3 regions of the Rossellomorea sp. GCM10028870 genome follow, and region 2 is predicted to be linked to each of the others. Evidence: a T-box and tRNA genes for the amino acid it is inferred to sense, from the RefSeq annotation. Region 2 holds a T-box; the other regions hold tRNA genes.
What was found. A T-box is a leader RNA that pairs with one kind of tRNA and senses whether it is charged. The one in region 2 lies ahead of ileS (isoleucine--tRNA ligase), so its partner is inferred to be a tRNA-Ile.
Positions count from the first base shown of each region.

Region 1: it has a tRNA-Ile gene. The T-box ahead of ileS (isoleucine--tRNA ligase) is inferred to sense a tRNA for this amino acid. The anticodon was not compared.
Region 3: it has a tRNA-Ile gene. The T-box ahead of ileS (isoleucine--tRNA ligase) is inferred to sense a tRNA for this amino acid. The anticodon was not compared.

Region 1 covers NZ_JBHTGN010000005.1:433,643-438,554, forward strand. The annotation lists gene ACFQWC_RS20445 (aldehyde dehydrogenase family protein) at 1-1,023, shown strand, start outside; gene ACFQWC_RS20450 (AEC family transporter) at 1,114-2,016, shown strand; tRNA gene ACFQWC_RS20455 (tRNA-Glu) at 2,270-2,344, shown strand; tRNA gene ACFQWC_RS20460 (tRNA-Val) at 2,386-2,461, shown strand; tRNA gene ACFQWC_RS20465 (tRNA-Thr) at 2,518-2,593, shown strand; tRNA gene ACFQWC_RS20470 (tRNA-Lys) at 2,614-2,689, shown strand; tRNA gene ACFQWC_RS20475 (tRNA-Leu) at 2,724-2,808, shown strand; tRNA gene ACFQWC_RS20480 (tRNA-Gly) at 2,817-2,891, shown strand; tRNA gene ACFQWC_RS20485 (tRNA-Leu) at 2,897-2,985, shown strand; tRNA gene ACFQWC_RS20490 (tRNA-Arg) at 3,042-3,118, shown strand; tRNA gene ACFQWC_RS20495 (tRNA-Pro) at 3,126-3,202, shown strand; tRNA gene ACFQWC_RS20500 (tRNA-Ala) at 3,210-3,285, shown strand; tRNA gene ACFQWC_RS20505 (tRNA-Met) at 3,340-3,413, shown strand; tRNA gene ACFQWC_RS20510 (tRNA-Ile) at 3,443-3,516, shown strand; tRNA gene ACFQWC_RS20515 (tRNA-Ser) at 3,525-3,617, shown strand; tRNA gene ACFQWC_RS20520 (tRNA-Met) at 3,644-3,717, shown strand; tRNA gene ACFQWC_RS20525 (tRNA-Asp) at 3,808-3,884, shown strand; tRNA gene ACFQWC_RS20530 (tRNA-Phe) at 3,947-4,022, shown strand; tRNA gene ACFQWC_RS20535 (tRNA-Tyr) at 4,059-4,142, shown strand; tRNA gene ACFQWC_RS20540 (tRNA-Trp) at 4,203-4,276, shown strand; tRNA gene ACFQWC_RS20545 (tRNA-His) at 4,294-4,366, shown strand; tRNA gene ACFQWC_RS20550 (tRNA-Gln) at 4,375-4,449, shown strand; tRNA gene ACFQWC_RS20555 (tRNA-Cys) at 4,452-4,525, shown strand; tRNA gene ACFQWC_RS20560 (tRNA-Gly) at 4,534-4,607, shown strand; tRNA gene ACFQWC_RS20565 (tRNA-Ile) at 4,616-4,692, shown strand; tRNA gene ACFQWC_RS20570 (tRNA-Asn) at 4,702-4,776, shown strand.
Region 2 covers NZ_JBHTGN010000001.1:1,561,378-1,566,289, reverse strand. The annotation lists gene ACFQWC_RS08070 (YggS family pyridoxal phosphate-dependent enzyme) at 1-124, shown strand, start outside; gene ACFQWC_RS08065 (cell division protein SepF) at 141-584, shown strand; gene ACFQWC_RS08060 (YggT family protein) at 593-856, shown strand; gene ACFQWC_RS08055 (YlmH family RNA-binding protein) at 953-1,723, shown strand; gene ACFQWC_RS08050 (DivIVA domain-containing protein) at 1,813-2,328, shown strand; T-box leader at 2,379-2,616, shown strand; gene ileS (isoleucine--tRNA ligase) at 2,723-4,912, shown strand, end outside.
Region 3 covers NZ_JBHTGN010000006.1:212,313-217,224, reverse strand. The annotation lists rRNA gene rrf (5S ribosomal RNA) at 155-271, shown strand; tRNA gene ACFQWC_RS21670 (tRNA-Val) at 281-356, shown strand; tRNA gene ACFQWC_RS21665 (tRNA-Thr) at 382-457, shown strand; tRNA gene ACFQWC_RS21660 (tRNA-Lys) at 487-562, shown strand; tRNA gene ACFQWC_RS21655 (tRNA-Leu) at 598-682, shown strand; tRNA gene ACFQWC_RS21650 (tRNA-Gly) at 692-766, shown strand; tRNA gene ACFQWC_RS21645 (tRNA-Leu) at 776-864, shown strand; tRNA gene ACFQWC_RS21640 (tRNA-Arg) at 895-971, shown strand; tRNA gene ACFQWC_RS21635 (tRNA-Pro) at 978-1,054, shown strand; tRNA gene ACFQWC_RS21630 (tRNA-Ala) at 1,062-1,137, shown strand; tRNA gene ACFQWC_RS21625 (tRNA-Met) at 1,213-1,289, shown strand; tRNA gene ACFQWC_RS21620 (tRNA-Ile) at 1,294-1,370, shown strand; tRNA gene ACFQWC_RS21615 (tRNA-Ser) at 1,388-1,480, shown strand; tRNA gene ACFQWC_RS21610 (tRNA-Met) at 1,517-1,590, shown strand; tRNA gene ACFQWC_RS21605 (tRNA-Asp) at 1,697-1,773, shown strand; tRNA gene ACFQWC_RS21600 (tRNA-Phe) at 1,825-1,900, shown strand; tRNA gene ACFQWC_RS21595 (tRNA-His) at 1,923-1,998, shown strand; tRNA gene ACFQWC_RS21590 (tRNA-Gly) at 2,019-2,092, shown strand; tRNA gene ACFQWC_RS21585 (tRNA-Ile) at 2,102-2,178, shown strand; tRNA gene ACFQWC_RS21580 (tRNA-Asn) at 2,188-2,262, shown strand; tRNA gene ACFQWC_RS21575 (tRNA-Ser) at 2,267-2,357, shown strand; tRNA gene ACFQWC_RS21570 (tRNA-Glu) at 2,364-2,435, shown strand; gene glgB (1,4-alpha-glucan branching enzyme) at 3,261-4,912, shown strand, end outside.

The sequences.
Region 1 (4,912 bases), on a different contig from region 2:
CAAGCATATACGAAACGAGTTCCGGTAGGTGTCATCGCAGCCATTACGCCGTTCAACGTTCCTCTTAATCTGGCATGCCATAAGATCGGACCTGCACTGGCGGCTGGAAATAGTGTCATCTTGAAGCCGGCAGAAGTCACGCCGATCACGGCCCTTGTGTTAGCGGAAGTATTCGAGGCAGCCCAGCTTCCTCCGGGACGATTGCATGTTCTGACGGGGGAAGGTCCTGCTATCGGTGGATGGCTATTGGATAACCAGGATGTCAACATGTTCACTTTTACGGGAAGCCCCCGTGTTGGTCAGTTGATCCGGGAGAAGGCAGGCTTGAGAAAGGTAGCCCTGGAATTAGGGAACAACTCAGCGACCATTATCCATAGGGATGCCAATATCAGTGAAGCAGCGACTGTCACCGCTCAAAAAAGCTTCAATAATGCAGGGCAAGTATGTATATCCGTTCAACGGGTATACGTACATGAAGAGGTGTACGAAGAGTTCCTGACAAAAATGAAGGAAGTTGCAAATTCCCTGGTTGTAGGAGATCCGAAAGACGAATCTGTCAATATCGGACCGATGATTGCAGAAAAGGAAGCCATCCGAGTTGAGCAGTGGGTGAATGAAGCTGTAAGCAGTGGAGCTGTCATTGAAACAGGTGGCAGACGTGAGGGTGTATTCTATCAACCTACCATTCTCACTCATGTACATGATGATATGAAAGTGTGCCGTCAGGAAGTATTTGGTCCCGTTGTTGCCGTCACTACCTATCAAACAGAAGAAGAAGTAATCGCAAGAGTGAACGACTCCGAGTATGGGCTTCAGGCTGGCTTATTTACAAATAGTTTAGCCTTTGCCATGAAAGCGGCCGATGAAATCGAAGTCGGTGGACTGATGATCAATGATACTTCAGGATACCGTGTCGATCAAATGCCTTACGGAGGAGTAAAGAAGAGTGGATCTGGAAAAGAAGGTCCTAAATATGCCATCCAGGAAATGACTGAAGAAAGAATCGTGGTATTCAATATATAAATGAATCAACATCAGGGCTGTTTGTCTTTAAGGGGGGGGTGCCTTCTTATCGGAAACAGTCCTTTTATCATCAAGCGGAGGGACCAAAACATGTCATTTATCACCATTTTGCTTCCGATTTTCTTTGTGTTCGGGATAGGATTTGTATCACAAAAATACCTGTCACTTGATACTAAGAACCTTTCAAGAATGGCCATCTATGTGATGGTGCCTTTTTTAGTGTTTCGAACTTTCTACGAACAGTCCATTAATAGTACGTACGGTCTATTGACCCTCTATATGATTGGATTATGTTTGATTATCATCTTACTGGTTACCATCTTGTCGAAAGTTTACCGGTTTACAGAGCCGGAGCGATGCGGGCTTGTATTATCCTCGGCTTTCATGAATAACGGAAACTATGGAACGCCGCTCGCTTTTTTTCTCTTCGGGGCAGCAGGACTTGAAATCGCCATTGTCCTCATGGTCATTCAACAATTATTGATGAGCACGTTGGGAGTATTCTATGCAGCAAAAGGGAGTGCCCAGCAGAACGGTGTAAAAGCAGCACTGCAAGCAGTGAAAAGAATGCCTATGGTGTATGGGGCAATGGGGGGCATCGCTTTCCAATTGCTTCATGTGCCAATCAGCAAAACATTCATGCAAGCGATCGATTTCATAGCGGATGCAGCGATCCCGTTCATTATGCTTACTCTTGGCATGCAATTAGCCAATATCTCGATCAAAGCGATTGATTGGAAGAAGCTCTATACATCTTTATCACTGAAATTGATCGCCTCCCCAATGATTGCAGCTCTACTCGTTCTGCCTATGCCTTTGGATGACATGACTAAGCAAATCATGATCATTATGGCGGCAACACCAACAGCGGCTAACACTACGATGTATGCGATCCAGTTCCAGACAGAACCGCAGAATGTTTCAAGTGCGACGCTGATTTCTACTATTATGAGCATTGTCACGCTTCCGGTTGTTATATATTTAGCGATGTAGTCCCAGATTGATTTACTGATCTCGTAATTATCTATGGAGGGGATCAGTAAATTTATTTGAGTTGAATTGGATAGTTTGTCATTTTTCCTATTGATATAATGTTTAAAGATATGGTATATTCTTTTTCGGCTTACCAAAATGGTAAGCTGAGTATGGCGAAAAAAGTTTTCGTTTTTTGTTAACTAGAAGTTGACTTCTACGAAATTAGCTGATATAGTTATACATGTCCTTAAGCGGGACGTTAAGAAAATATGGCCCATTGGTCAAGCGGTTAAGACACCGCCCTTTCACGGCGGTAACACGGGTTCGAATCCCGTATGGGTCACCAAAGTTTTTTGCGGTAGCAAAATAACTCAGCATTTACATTTTGGAGGATTAGCTCAGCTGGGAGAGCATCTGCCTTACAAGCAGAGGGTCGGCGGTTCGATCCCGTCATCCTCCACCAAAGATTTTTGCGCTAGCAAAATATCTTTCCTTAAACTGCTTCCATGAATTAAATATGCCGGTGTAGCTCAACTGGTAGAGCAACTGACTTGTAATCAGTAGGTTGGGGGTTCAAGTCCTCTTGCCGGCACCATTTGGTTTCTTGCTATATATGAGCCATTAGCTCAGTTGGTAGAGCATCTGACTTTTAATCAGAGGGTCGAAGGTTCGAGTCCTTCATGGCTCACCAAAGATTTTCGCGAATGCGAAACATCTAACATTTTGCGGGTGTGGCGGAATTGGCAGACGCACCAGACTTAGGATCTGGCGCCGCAAGGCGTGGGGGTTCAAGTCCCTTCACCCGCACCATTTATTTCGCGGAAGTAGTTCAGTGGTAGAACACCACCTTGCCAAGGTGGGGGTCGCGGGTTCGAATCCCGTCTTCCGCTCCAGACTTGCCGGGGTGGCGGAACTGGCAGACGCACAGGACTTAAAATCCTGCGGTAGGTGACTACCGTACCGGTTCGATTCCGGTCCTCGGCACCAAAGTTTTTTGCGACAGCAAAGTAACTTTCCTTACTTTGTCATTAATGAATTGTTTAGCGCCCGTAGCTCAATTGGATAGAGCGTTTGACTACGGATCAAAAGGTTAGGGGTTCGACTCCTCTCGGGCGCGCCATATATTTCGGGAAGTAGCTCAGCTTGGTAGAGCACTTGGTTTGGGACCAAGGGGTCGCAGGTTCGAATCCTGTCTTCCCGACCACTTCTTTGGGGCCTTAGCTCAGCTGGGAGAGCGCCTGCTTTGCACGCAGGAGGTCAGCGGTTCGATCCCGCTAGGCTCCACCATGAACTTCATTCATTGGTTTTATAGAAGTGCAAAAAACATTCTAAATATTTCGTGGCGGTGTAGCTCAGCTGGCTAGAGCGTACGGTTCATACCCGTGAGGTCGGGGGTTCGATCCCCTCCGCCGCTATTACTCAATACAAATCGCACGATTGATAAGGACCCTTAGCTCAGTTGGTTAGAGCAGACGGCTCATAACCGTCCGGTCGTAGGTTCGAGTCCTACAGGGTCCATTATACACGGAGGAATACCCAAGTCCGGCTGAAGGGATCGGTCTTGAAAACCGACAGGGGTGTAACAGCCCGCGGGGGTTCGAATCCCCCTTCCTCCTCCATATTTACCTTTACAAATTTATATCGTCGCGGGGTGGAGCAGTTCGGTAGCTCGTCGGGCTCATAACCCGAAGGTCGCAGGTTCAAATCCTGTCCCCGCAATACCATTTTGACTTATATTTATAAGAGGTTATCCTTAATCTTTCATAAGTCACGCATGGATAGTTATTTTCGCTATCGCGAAAAAACTTTGGTCCGGTAGTTCAGTTGGTTAGAATGCCTGCCTGTCACGCAGGAGGTCGCGGGTTCGAGTCCCGTCCGGACCGCCATTTTTTATTTGCTTGGTAACATTGAAGTTAATCACTTGAAAATTTAATCTTCTATATAATATGGCTCAGTAGCTCAGTTGGTAGAGCAATGGACTGAAAATCCATGTGTCGGCGGTTCGATTCCGTCCTGAGCCACCATTTATACTTAAGAGCCTTTAAGTATTTCTTTTGTTTGGAGGGGTAGCGAAGTGGCTAAACGCGGCGGACTGTAAATCCGCTCCTTCGGGTTCGGCAGTTCGAATCTGCCCCCCTCCACCAATGATATTTGTGTAAGCAAAATATCTACCTTATTTTTCTAAGTTAAACAACTATTCTTATAGGGGCATAGTTTAACGGTAGAACGAAGGTCTCCAAAACCTTTGGTGTGGGTTCGATTCCTACTGCCCCTGCCAAAGAAATTTTAAGCATGGCGATTGTGGCGAAGTGGTTAACGCACCTGATTGTGGTTCAGGCATTCGTGGGTTCGATTCCCATCAGTCGCCCTTTATATTGGGCTATAGCCAAGCGGTAAGGCATCGCACTTTGACTGCGACATGCGTTGGTTCGAATCCAGCTAGCCCAGCCAACGGCGGCATAGCCAAGTGGTAAGGCAGAGGTCTGCAAAACCTTTATCACCGGTTCAAATCCGGTTGCCGCCTCCAATTTTCATGCGGGTGTAGTTTAGTGGTAAAACCTCAGCCTTCCAAGCTGATGATGAGGGTTCGATTCCCTTCACCCGCTCCAATTTTAATGGGCCTATAGCTCAGCTGGTTAGAGCGCACGCCTGATAAGCGTGAGGTCGGTGGTTCGAGTCCACTTAGGCCCACCATCTCAATATTCCGCAGTAGCTCAGTGGTAGAGCTATCGGCTGTTAACCGATCGGTCGCAAGTTCGAATCTTGCCTGCGGAGCCATTTTCTTCATTATAGAAAGTGGAGTGGTTCTCAACATTTTTTTTGAGAAACTTTCAAAAAGAAGTTGACTTCTACGAAGTTAACTGGTAAAGTATCATTTGTTGCCACAAACGGACAACGAAAACACGACGAACTT
Region 2 (4,912 bases):
ATTAAACCTTCCATACGCCCCTTGTAAAGAATTATCAATGGGGATGAGCAATGATTACATGATTGCAATCGAAGAAGGGGCTACGTTTATTCGTATTGGAACTGCATTAGTTGGAAATGACTGAGAGGGGATGAATACAAATGGGTATCAAGTCGAAGTTTAAAACGTTCTTTTTGTTAGATGAAGATGAATATGATTATGAAGAAGAAAAGTTTGAAGAAGAATACGAGGAGAAGAAGCCCATGAAGTCGCAGCCTTCAAATTCGAAACAAAATGTTGTCAGTCTTCAAAGTGTTCAAAAGTCCTCTAAGATGATTCTTGTTGAACCAAGAGTATACGCCGAAGCTCAAGAGATTGCTGATCACTTGAAAAACCGGCGCTCTGTACTTGTTAACTTACAGCGAATTCAGCATGATCAAGCGAAACGCATTGTCGATTTTTTAAGTGGAACTGTTTACGCGATTGGCGGCGACATTCAGCGTGTTGGAGATAATATTTTTCTTTGTACGCCTGATAATGTTGAAGTAAGTGGAAATATCTCAGAATTCTTAAAAGAGGAAGATCTATCAGATTCGAGGTGGTAATGTAAACTATGGTGTTGCTTTATGAGATTTTATCGAACCTTATTCAAATTTACTCCTGGGCTTTAATCATTTATATATTAATGTCCTGGTTTCCAAATGCAAGGGAGACGGCGATTGGGCAGTTCTTAGCAAGAATATGCGAACCGTATTTAGAACCGTTTAGACGTTTTGTTCCTTCAATCGGGATGATTGATATTTCACCAATCGTGGCGTTCATTGTGTTGAACTTAGCACAATCTGGGTTATACCAATTATTTAGATGGCTTCTTTAATTGAGAAGCAGGAGATCATATATCCTTTAAAGAACTGAAACGTATTGAACAGTTTCAGTTTTTTTATTTTGGGTAAATCACAGAGGAGGTGAGCGTTTGTCTTCAATTCATCAACATTTCAGACCGGATGAGAAAGAGTTTGTGGATGCTGTATTGGAATGGAAACTGGCAGTGGAAAACCAATATTCAGCCAAACGAACAGACTTTTTGGATCCGAGACAACAGTATATTGTCGAGTCAATCATCGGAAACAACGATGAAATTCTCCTCTCATTCTATCCTGAGAATACAGAGAGGAAGAGAGCGTTATTGTATCCTTCTTATTTTCAGCCTGAAGAAGAAGATTTTGGAATTAGGCTATTTGAAATACAGTACCCGTCCAAGTTTGTTACAATAGAACATAGACAGGTATTAGGGTCTCTTATGTCATTAGGCTTGAAACGTGAAAAATTCGGGGATATTTTAGCAGTGGACGATACCATTCAACTCATGCTTGCTGATGAGATTTCTGAATACGTTCGAATGGAACTCACACAAATAGGGAAGGCAAAGATATCCTTGAAGGATATTCCTTTGAAGGATCGAATCGTGAGTAAGGAAGAATGGCTCGAAAAAGTGACTACTGTAAGTTCCCTGCGGTTAGATGTTGTTCTTGCAGCAGTTTATAATGATTCCCGCCAAAAAGCTCAAAGCTTAATCAAGAGTAATCATGTAAAAGTTAATTGGAAAACAGTCGAAAATGCCTCTTTTGAAGTCGAAGCCGGCGATGTACTTTCAGCAAGAGGATACGGAAGAAGTAAGTTATTGTCCATTGAAGGAAGAACAAAACGGGAGAAATGGCGAATTTCTGTCGGAATACTGAAATAATTTAAGAAAAATAAAGGAATACTCCCACATACTGTCGAAATTTTAGTTATAATAAATATGTAATTCACCAAGTACTGGAGGTGGCTCCCATGCCTTTAACGCCATTAGACATACATAACAAAGAATTTAGTCGTGGCTTTCGTGGTTATGATGAGGATGAGGTCAATGAATTTTTAGATCAAATTATTAAAGATTATGAAATTCTTATCCGTGAGAAGAAAGAAACCGAAGAACGTTTAAACTCCTTGAATGAACGTTTAGGTCATTTTACAAGCATCGAGGAAACATTAAACAAGTCAATCGTCATTGCTCAAGAAGCAGGGGAAGAAGTTAAGCGTAATGCAATGAAAGAATCGAAGCTGATCATTAAGGAAGCCGAGAAGAATGCTGATCGCATCGTTAACGAATCATTATCCAAAGCCCGTAAGATTGCCATTGAAATTGAAGAACTAAAGAAGCAATCAAAGGTGTTCCGAACTCGTTTCAAGATGTTAATTGAAGCCCAACTTGATTTACTTGATACAAATGACTGGGATCAATTAATGGAATTCGATTTGGATGCAACAGATTTAAAAACTTTAAAAGAAGAAGAGACATTGTCTTGACGAAAAGAGCAATACTTTCATATAATTGAACAACAATCTAAATTGCCATAATGAAGGCTAAGACAGGGACAGTACGTTTCTTATGATCATTCCTTTCTAGCGAGTCGGGGACGGTGAAAGCCCGACAAGGAACAAAGGTACGGAAGATCACCCTAGAGCTCTACTCATGAAATTCACTTCTGAAGAGTAATGAATAGCGTCTTGATCACGTTACGAATCAAAACGAGTGAAGGTCGGTTTCGATCTTTATGAGGGTGGTACCGCGGGAAAAGTTTTCTCGTCCCTTTCCAGGGATGAGAAAGCTTTTTTTTGTTTCTAAAAGGGATAGCCTGATTAAGAATTGCAGGTTTTAGAAAAGATGGCAATTAAGAGAAACGTTTAGGAGGAAGATTTCATGGAGTATAAAGATACATTATTGATGCCCAAAACGGAATTTCCGATGAGAGGCAATTTACCGAAACGCGAACCGGATACACAGAAAAAATGGGAAGAAATGAATATTTACCAAAAAGTGCAGGAGAGAACGAGTGATCGTCCATTATTTGTTCTTCACGATGGACCACCGTACGCGAATGGAAACATTCATATGGGTCATGCATTAAATAAAATCCTTAAAGACTTTATCGTTCGCTATAAATCCATGAGCGGGTTTCATGCACCGTATGTTCCAGGCTGGGACACCCATGGCTTACCGATTGAGCAGGCGTTAACGAACAAAGGCGTGAAACGTAAAGAAATGACTATCGCTGAGTTCCGTAAATTGTGTGAGGAATATGCATATGAGCAGGTTGACAATCAACGCATTCAGTTCAAACAATTAGGGGTGCGCGGGGATTGGGATAATCCATATATTACATTAAAGCCTGAATATGAAGCTCAACAGATTAAAGTGTTTGGTGATATGGCGAAGAAAGGCTATATCTACAAAGGTAAAAAACCAGTGTATTGGTCTCCATCAAGTGAATCCGCTCTTGCAGAAGCAGAGATTGAATATCAGGATAAGCGTTCTCCTTCCATCTATGTCGGTTTTGCCGTTACAGAAGGAAAGGGAGTTCTTGAAGAAGGGACTCAATTAGTCATCTGGACGACAACACCTTGGACGATTCCTGCTAACCTGGGAATTGCCGTGCACGAAGATCTAAGTTATGTCGTAGTAAATGTGAAAGAAAGCAGCTATGTAGTAGCTGAAGATTTATTAGAAGAAGTAGCGAAGAATCTGGAATGGGAAGATTACTCTGTATCCCAAAAGGTTAAAGGTGCAGAGCTTGAGCATATCGTGGCAAAACATCCATTATATGATCGGGATTCACTTGTTGTCCTAGGGGAGCATGTCACTACTGATTCTGGTACTGGATGTGTTCATACCGCTCCAGGACACGGGGAAGATGACTTCCTGGTAGGAAAGAAATATGGTTTGGATGTGTTATGCCCGGTTGACGATAAAGGCGTTATGACATCTGAAGCACCTGGATTCGAAGGTTTATTCTACGATAAAGCCAATAAACCGATTACAGAAAAGCTACAGGAAACAGGAGCATTATTAAAGCTTAACTTTATCACTCACTCCTATCCACATGATTGGCGTACGAAAAAGCCTGTTATCTTTAGAGCGACGGCACAATGGTTTGCGTCAATCGATAAATTCCGTAAAGAACTGCTGGAAGCTGTCAATGAAACGAAATGGGTACCTGCTTGGGGGGAGACACGCCTTTACAATATGGTTAGAGACCGTGGAGACTGGTGTATTTCAAGACAACGTGCATGGGGAGTGCCTATCCCGGTATTTTATGCTGAAAATGGCCAGGAAATCATTACAGATGAAACAATCGACCATGTATCGAAGCTCTTCCGTGAACATGGATCAAACATCTGGTTTGAAAAAGAAGCGAAGGATCTTCTACCTGAAGGATTCAGCCATGAAGGAAGTCCGAATGGGAAGTTCACAAAAGAACAGGATATCATGGACGTCTGGTTTGATTCAGGTTCCTCACATCAAGCGGTGCTTGAAGAAAGAGATGACCTCAAGCGTCCTGCAGACCTTTATTTAGAGGGATCTGACCAATATCGCGGATGGTTTAACTCTTCTTTGACTACAAGTGTAGCAGTGACGGGTAAAGCTCCATATAAAGGCGTGTTAAGTCATGGATTTGCTCTTGATGGTGACGGAAGAAAAATGAGTAAATCATTAGGGAACGTAGTCGTTCCTGAAAAAGTGATGAAGCAGCTTGGAGCCGATATCCTTCGTCTGTGGGTTGCATCGGTTGATTATCAAGCAGATGTACGTGTATCGGATCCAATCTTGAAGCAAGTGGCTGAAGTGTATCGTAAAATCCGTAATACGTACCGTTTCTTATTGGGAAATCTTTCCGACTTTGATCCAAGTACCAATGCGGTATCCTTCGATCAATTAAGAGAAGTGGATCAATTCATGCTTGTAAAGCTTAATGATCTTGTGAAAAATGTGAGAAATTCATACGACAAATATGAATTTGCAAGCATCTATCACGCTGTAAATAATTTTTGTACGCTTGATTTAAGTTCATTCTATTTAGATTTTGCGAAGGATGTTCTATATATCGAGTCA
Region 3 (4,912 bases), on a different contig from region 2:
GAACAACGATTGGTCGATACTTGGCTTTCTTGACATCAATTCTTTATCTAGTTTTCAGGGAATGAATTTTATAAGAAAATATAAAAAAAAGCCTTGAAAAAATATATCTACACGATATAATAATACTTGTCCTTAAAAAAGAGACAAGAAAATGTCTGGTGACAATGGCGAAGAGGTCACACCCGTTCCCATGCCGAACACGGAAGTTAAGCTCTTCAGCGCCGATGGTAGTTGGGGGATCTCCCCCTGTGAGAGTAGGACGTCGCCAGGCTTTATATTTGGAGGATTAGCTCAGCTGGGAGAGCATCTGCCTTACAAGCAGAGGGTCGGCGGTTCGATCCCGTCATCCTCCACCATTTTTCATTAGTGGGTAATTAATATGCCGGTGTAGCTCAACTGGTAGAGCAACTGACTTGTAATCAGTAGGTTGGGGGTTCAAGTCCTCTTGCCGGCACCATGTTGGTTTTGAATTTCATCTTTTGAGATGAGCCATTAGCTCAGTTGGTAGAGCATCTGACTTTTAATCAGAGGGTCGAAGGTTCGAGTCCTTCATGGCTCACCATTGATTTTTGCATTAGCAAAATATCAATCATACATGCGGGTGTGGCGGAATTGGCAGACGCACCAGACTTAGGATCTGGCGCCGCAAGGCGTGGGGGTTCAAGTCCCTTCACCCGCACCATTATATTTCGCGGAAGTAGTTCAGTGGTAGAACACCACCTTGCCAAGGTGGGGGTCGCGGGTTCGAATCCCGTCTTCCGCTCCAGAAAATTTTGCCGGGGTGGCGGAACTGGCAGACGCACAGGACTTAAAATCCTGCGGTAGGTGACTACCGTACCGGTTCGATTCCGGTCCTCGGCACCATTGATTTTTCGGAAGGAAACGACATATTTTGCGCCCGTAGCTCAATTGGATAGAGCGTTTGACTACGGATCAAAAGGTTAGGGGTTCGACTCCTCTCGGGCGCGCCATATTATCGGGAAGTAGCTCAGCTTGGTAGAGCACTTGGTTTGGGACCAAGGGGTCGCAGGTTCGAATCCTGTCTTCCCGACCACTTCTTTGGGGCCTTAGCTCAGCTGGGAGAGCGCCTGCTTTGCACGCAGGAGGTCAGCGGTTCGATCCCGCTAGGCTCCACCATGTTTTTTTACGAAAGTAAGATAAACTTCATTGGTTTTATGAAAGTAAAAAAATATTTTTGATATTATGTTTCTTGGCGGTGTAGCTCAGCTGGCTAGAGCGTACGGTTCATACCCGTGAGGTCGGGGGTTCGATCCCCTCCGCCGCTACCAAAAGGGACCTTTAGCTCAGTTGGTTAGAGCAGACGGCTCATAACCGTCCGGTCGTAGGTTCGAGTCCTACAAGGTCCACCAAGTACCATTTTTATTACGGAGGAATACCCAAGTCCGGCTGAAGGGATCGGTCTTGAAAACCGACAGGGGTGTAACAGCCCGCGGGGGTTCGAATCCCCCTTCCTCCTCCATATTTACTTTTATGGTGAATTCCTTACTCATATCGTCGCGGGGTGGAGCAGTTCGGTAGCTCGTCGGGCTCATAACCCGAAGGTCGCAGGTTCAAATCCTGTCCCCGCAATACCATTTTTGACTTAGGATAGGGTAATCCTTGATGAGTCACGCATGGATAGTTATTTTCGCTATCGCGAGGTAATGAAACCTATTTTGCTTACGCAAAAAGCTTTGGTCCGGTAGTTCAGTTGGTTAGAATGCCTGCCTGTCACGCAGGAGGTCGCGGGTTCGAGTCCCGTCCGGACCGCCATTTTCTTTAAATAAGATTATGGTTCATAATTAAATATTTTACTCTAAGTAAGGCTCAGTAGCTCAGTTGGTAGAGCAATGGACTGAAAATCCATGTGTCGGCGGTTCGATTCCGTCCTGAGCCACCATTTTCTATTTGAAGACATTATGGCGATTGTGGCGAAGTGGTTAACGCACCTGATTGTGGTTCAGGCATTCGTGGGTTCGATTCCCATCAGTCGCCCCATACTTTCTTATTTAAATACCGCGGGTGTAGTTTAGTGGTAAAACCTCAGCCTTCCAAGCTGATGATGAGGGTTCGATTCCCTTCACCCGCTCCAATTATTTATGGGCCTATAGCTCAGCTGGTTAGAGCGCACGCCTGATAAGCGTGAGGTCGGTGGTTCGAGTCCACTTAGGCCCACCATTTCATTATTCCGCAGTAGCTCAGTGGTAGAGCTATCGGCTGTTAACCGATCGGTCGCAAGTTCGAATCTTGCCTGCGGAGCCAATATGGGGAAGTACTCAAGTGGCTGAAGAGGCGCCCCTGCTAAGGGTGTAGGTCGGGCAACCGGCGCGAGGGTTCAAATCCCTCCTTCTCCGCCATATTATGGCCCATTGGTCAAGCGGTTAAGACACCGCCCTTTCACGGCGGTAACACGGGTTCGAATCCCGTATGGGTCATCTGAAAAAAGACTATCATTTTTGATAGTCTTTTTTTTTGTACAAAGTAGTAGAATTAGTGGTTATTTTATTAATAATAGAAGAAAAAATGACTAAATGAAGAGAGTTAATTGAATATGGAGGCAGATCGGGACTAAAATAAGCGGTTTTACAAGAGAAACGCATGCTTCTATTTCTCTACGAAGGATATATTATCGACTTCTCCACATATATTATCGACTTTTCCCAATATATTATCAACTTCTGCACTTTTCTTTTCAGATCCAATTTTTCAATACAATAAACGGAGGATGGGAACATTCAGTCAGTGATCATCGAAAAGTAAATGGCATCAATCACCTCTTAATCTCTTCATTAAACTTCTCAAGCTCTTCAATAAACCCAACCTCCTTTAAAGACTAAACTATGAATGCTCCCTCCTTAATTACCCATCCGGGACCATTAGAACATGTTTCATTCACCCTACTAATCACCATAAGCATGCAGGCGCCTGATGCATTACGCCTTCTCAATCACTCCTTAATTCGACACCGCCATCCTTCTCACAATCAGCCAGAAACGATACAAAATACCGGAATCCTTCTGCATTTACTGCAAATTTCACATTTTTTAATTAAAAAACTTTCGACAAATTCCGCTATGAATTCAACATGATTCCCCTATGTTCTTCCAATGTAAACCTTATCATTTAGTAAGACTTTCCAATAGTGAACCATTTTATCAAATGTATGTAGGAAATTGTCGTAATTGAGCGACGATAATAAAGAGGATTTTGATGAACTTGAAAGAAAGTAGTAAGTAGATTGAAAAAATGTAGGTGAGATGATGAACGCAATGACCATATCAGATTATGATGTTTTTTTGTTTCATGAGGGAAATTTGCAGCAGGCCTATCAGTTTATGGGTTCACATGTGAGAAGAGACTCTACTGGAACCTATACAGAATTTTGCGTTTGGGCACCGAAAGCAAGACATGTTTCATTGGTTGGATCTTTTAATCATTGGAATGGAACAGGGTATGAACTTACGAGGCGGAATAACGAAGGTTTATGGACAATTCGCATTGATGAGAATCTATCGGGAGAAACGTATAAGTACGAGATTACGACTCCCTCAGGTTCAAAGAAGCTGAAGGCGGACCCCTATGGGTTTGCTTCTGAGAAGCGTCCAAATACTGCAAGCGTCGTGTATGAGCTGCAGGGGTTTTCATGGGAGGATGAGGAGTGGCTTGAGCATCGAGCCAGTTCGACGGTCTATGACAAGCCTATGGCAATTTACGAAGTGCATTTAGGCACATGGAAAAAGAAAGCAGGGAAATTTCTTTCCTATAAGGAATTAGCACAGCAATTAATTCCCCATGTGAAAGAACAAGGATTTACACATATTGAGTTGCTTCCTGTCACGGAGCATCCGTTTGATCGTTCTTGGGGGTATCAAGGTACTGGTTATTATTCTCCGACTAGTCGCTATGGCTCACCTCATGAATTGATGGCGTTCGTCAATGAATGTCATTTACATAATATTGGCGTGATATTGGATTGGGTCCCGGGTCATTTTTGTAAGGATGCTCACGGGTTATATGAATTCGATGGTTCGTTTGCTTATGAGTATGGAGAGGAAAGGGACCGTGAGAATTATACGTGGGGAACGGCGAATTTTGATTTAGGTAAGGGAGAAGTGAGAAGCTTCCTGATTTCGAATGCCCGTTTCTGGATGGACCTGTATCATATTGATGGATTCCGGATTGATGCAGTGGCCAATATTATTTACTGGGCTAACCAGGGAGAGCTTGCTCCCAATGAAGGAGCCATACAGTTTTTGAAAAACTTGAATATGGCAGTGTTCGAGTATGATTCTTCGATTTTGATGATTGCAGAGGATTCTACAGACTGGCCACAGGTGACGTCTCCTGTTCATTATGGAGGACTTGGCTTTAATTATAAGTGGAATATGGGATGGATGAATGACGTCCTTAAATATATGGAAACAGACACGTCTGAAAGAAGGCATGTGCATTCTCTTATAACATTTTCATTGTTATATGCGTACTCAGAGAATTATGTGCTTCCCTTTTCCCATGATGAGGTGGTACATGGGAAGAAGTCATTATTGAATAAAATGCCAGGTGATTACTGGCAGAAATTCGCTCAATATCGTCTGCTCCTGAGCTATATGATGGCTCATCCAGGGAAAAAGCTTCTGTTTATGGGAAGTGAACTTGCCCCGTTTTCAGAGTGGAAGGATTTAGAGGAAATAGATTGGCATTTATTGGATTACGAATTTCATCACAAATTCAACTCATATTTTAAAGAGCTTATGCATTTATATAAAGGTGCTGAACCATTATTTCAAATGGATCATCGTTCAGAGGGATTCGAATGGGTGGATGTGGATAATCGAGAGCAGCAGATTTTCTCTTTTATCAGAAATGGGAAAGAGAAGGGGGATCATCTTGTGGTGATCTGTAATTTCAGTCC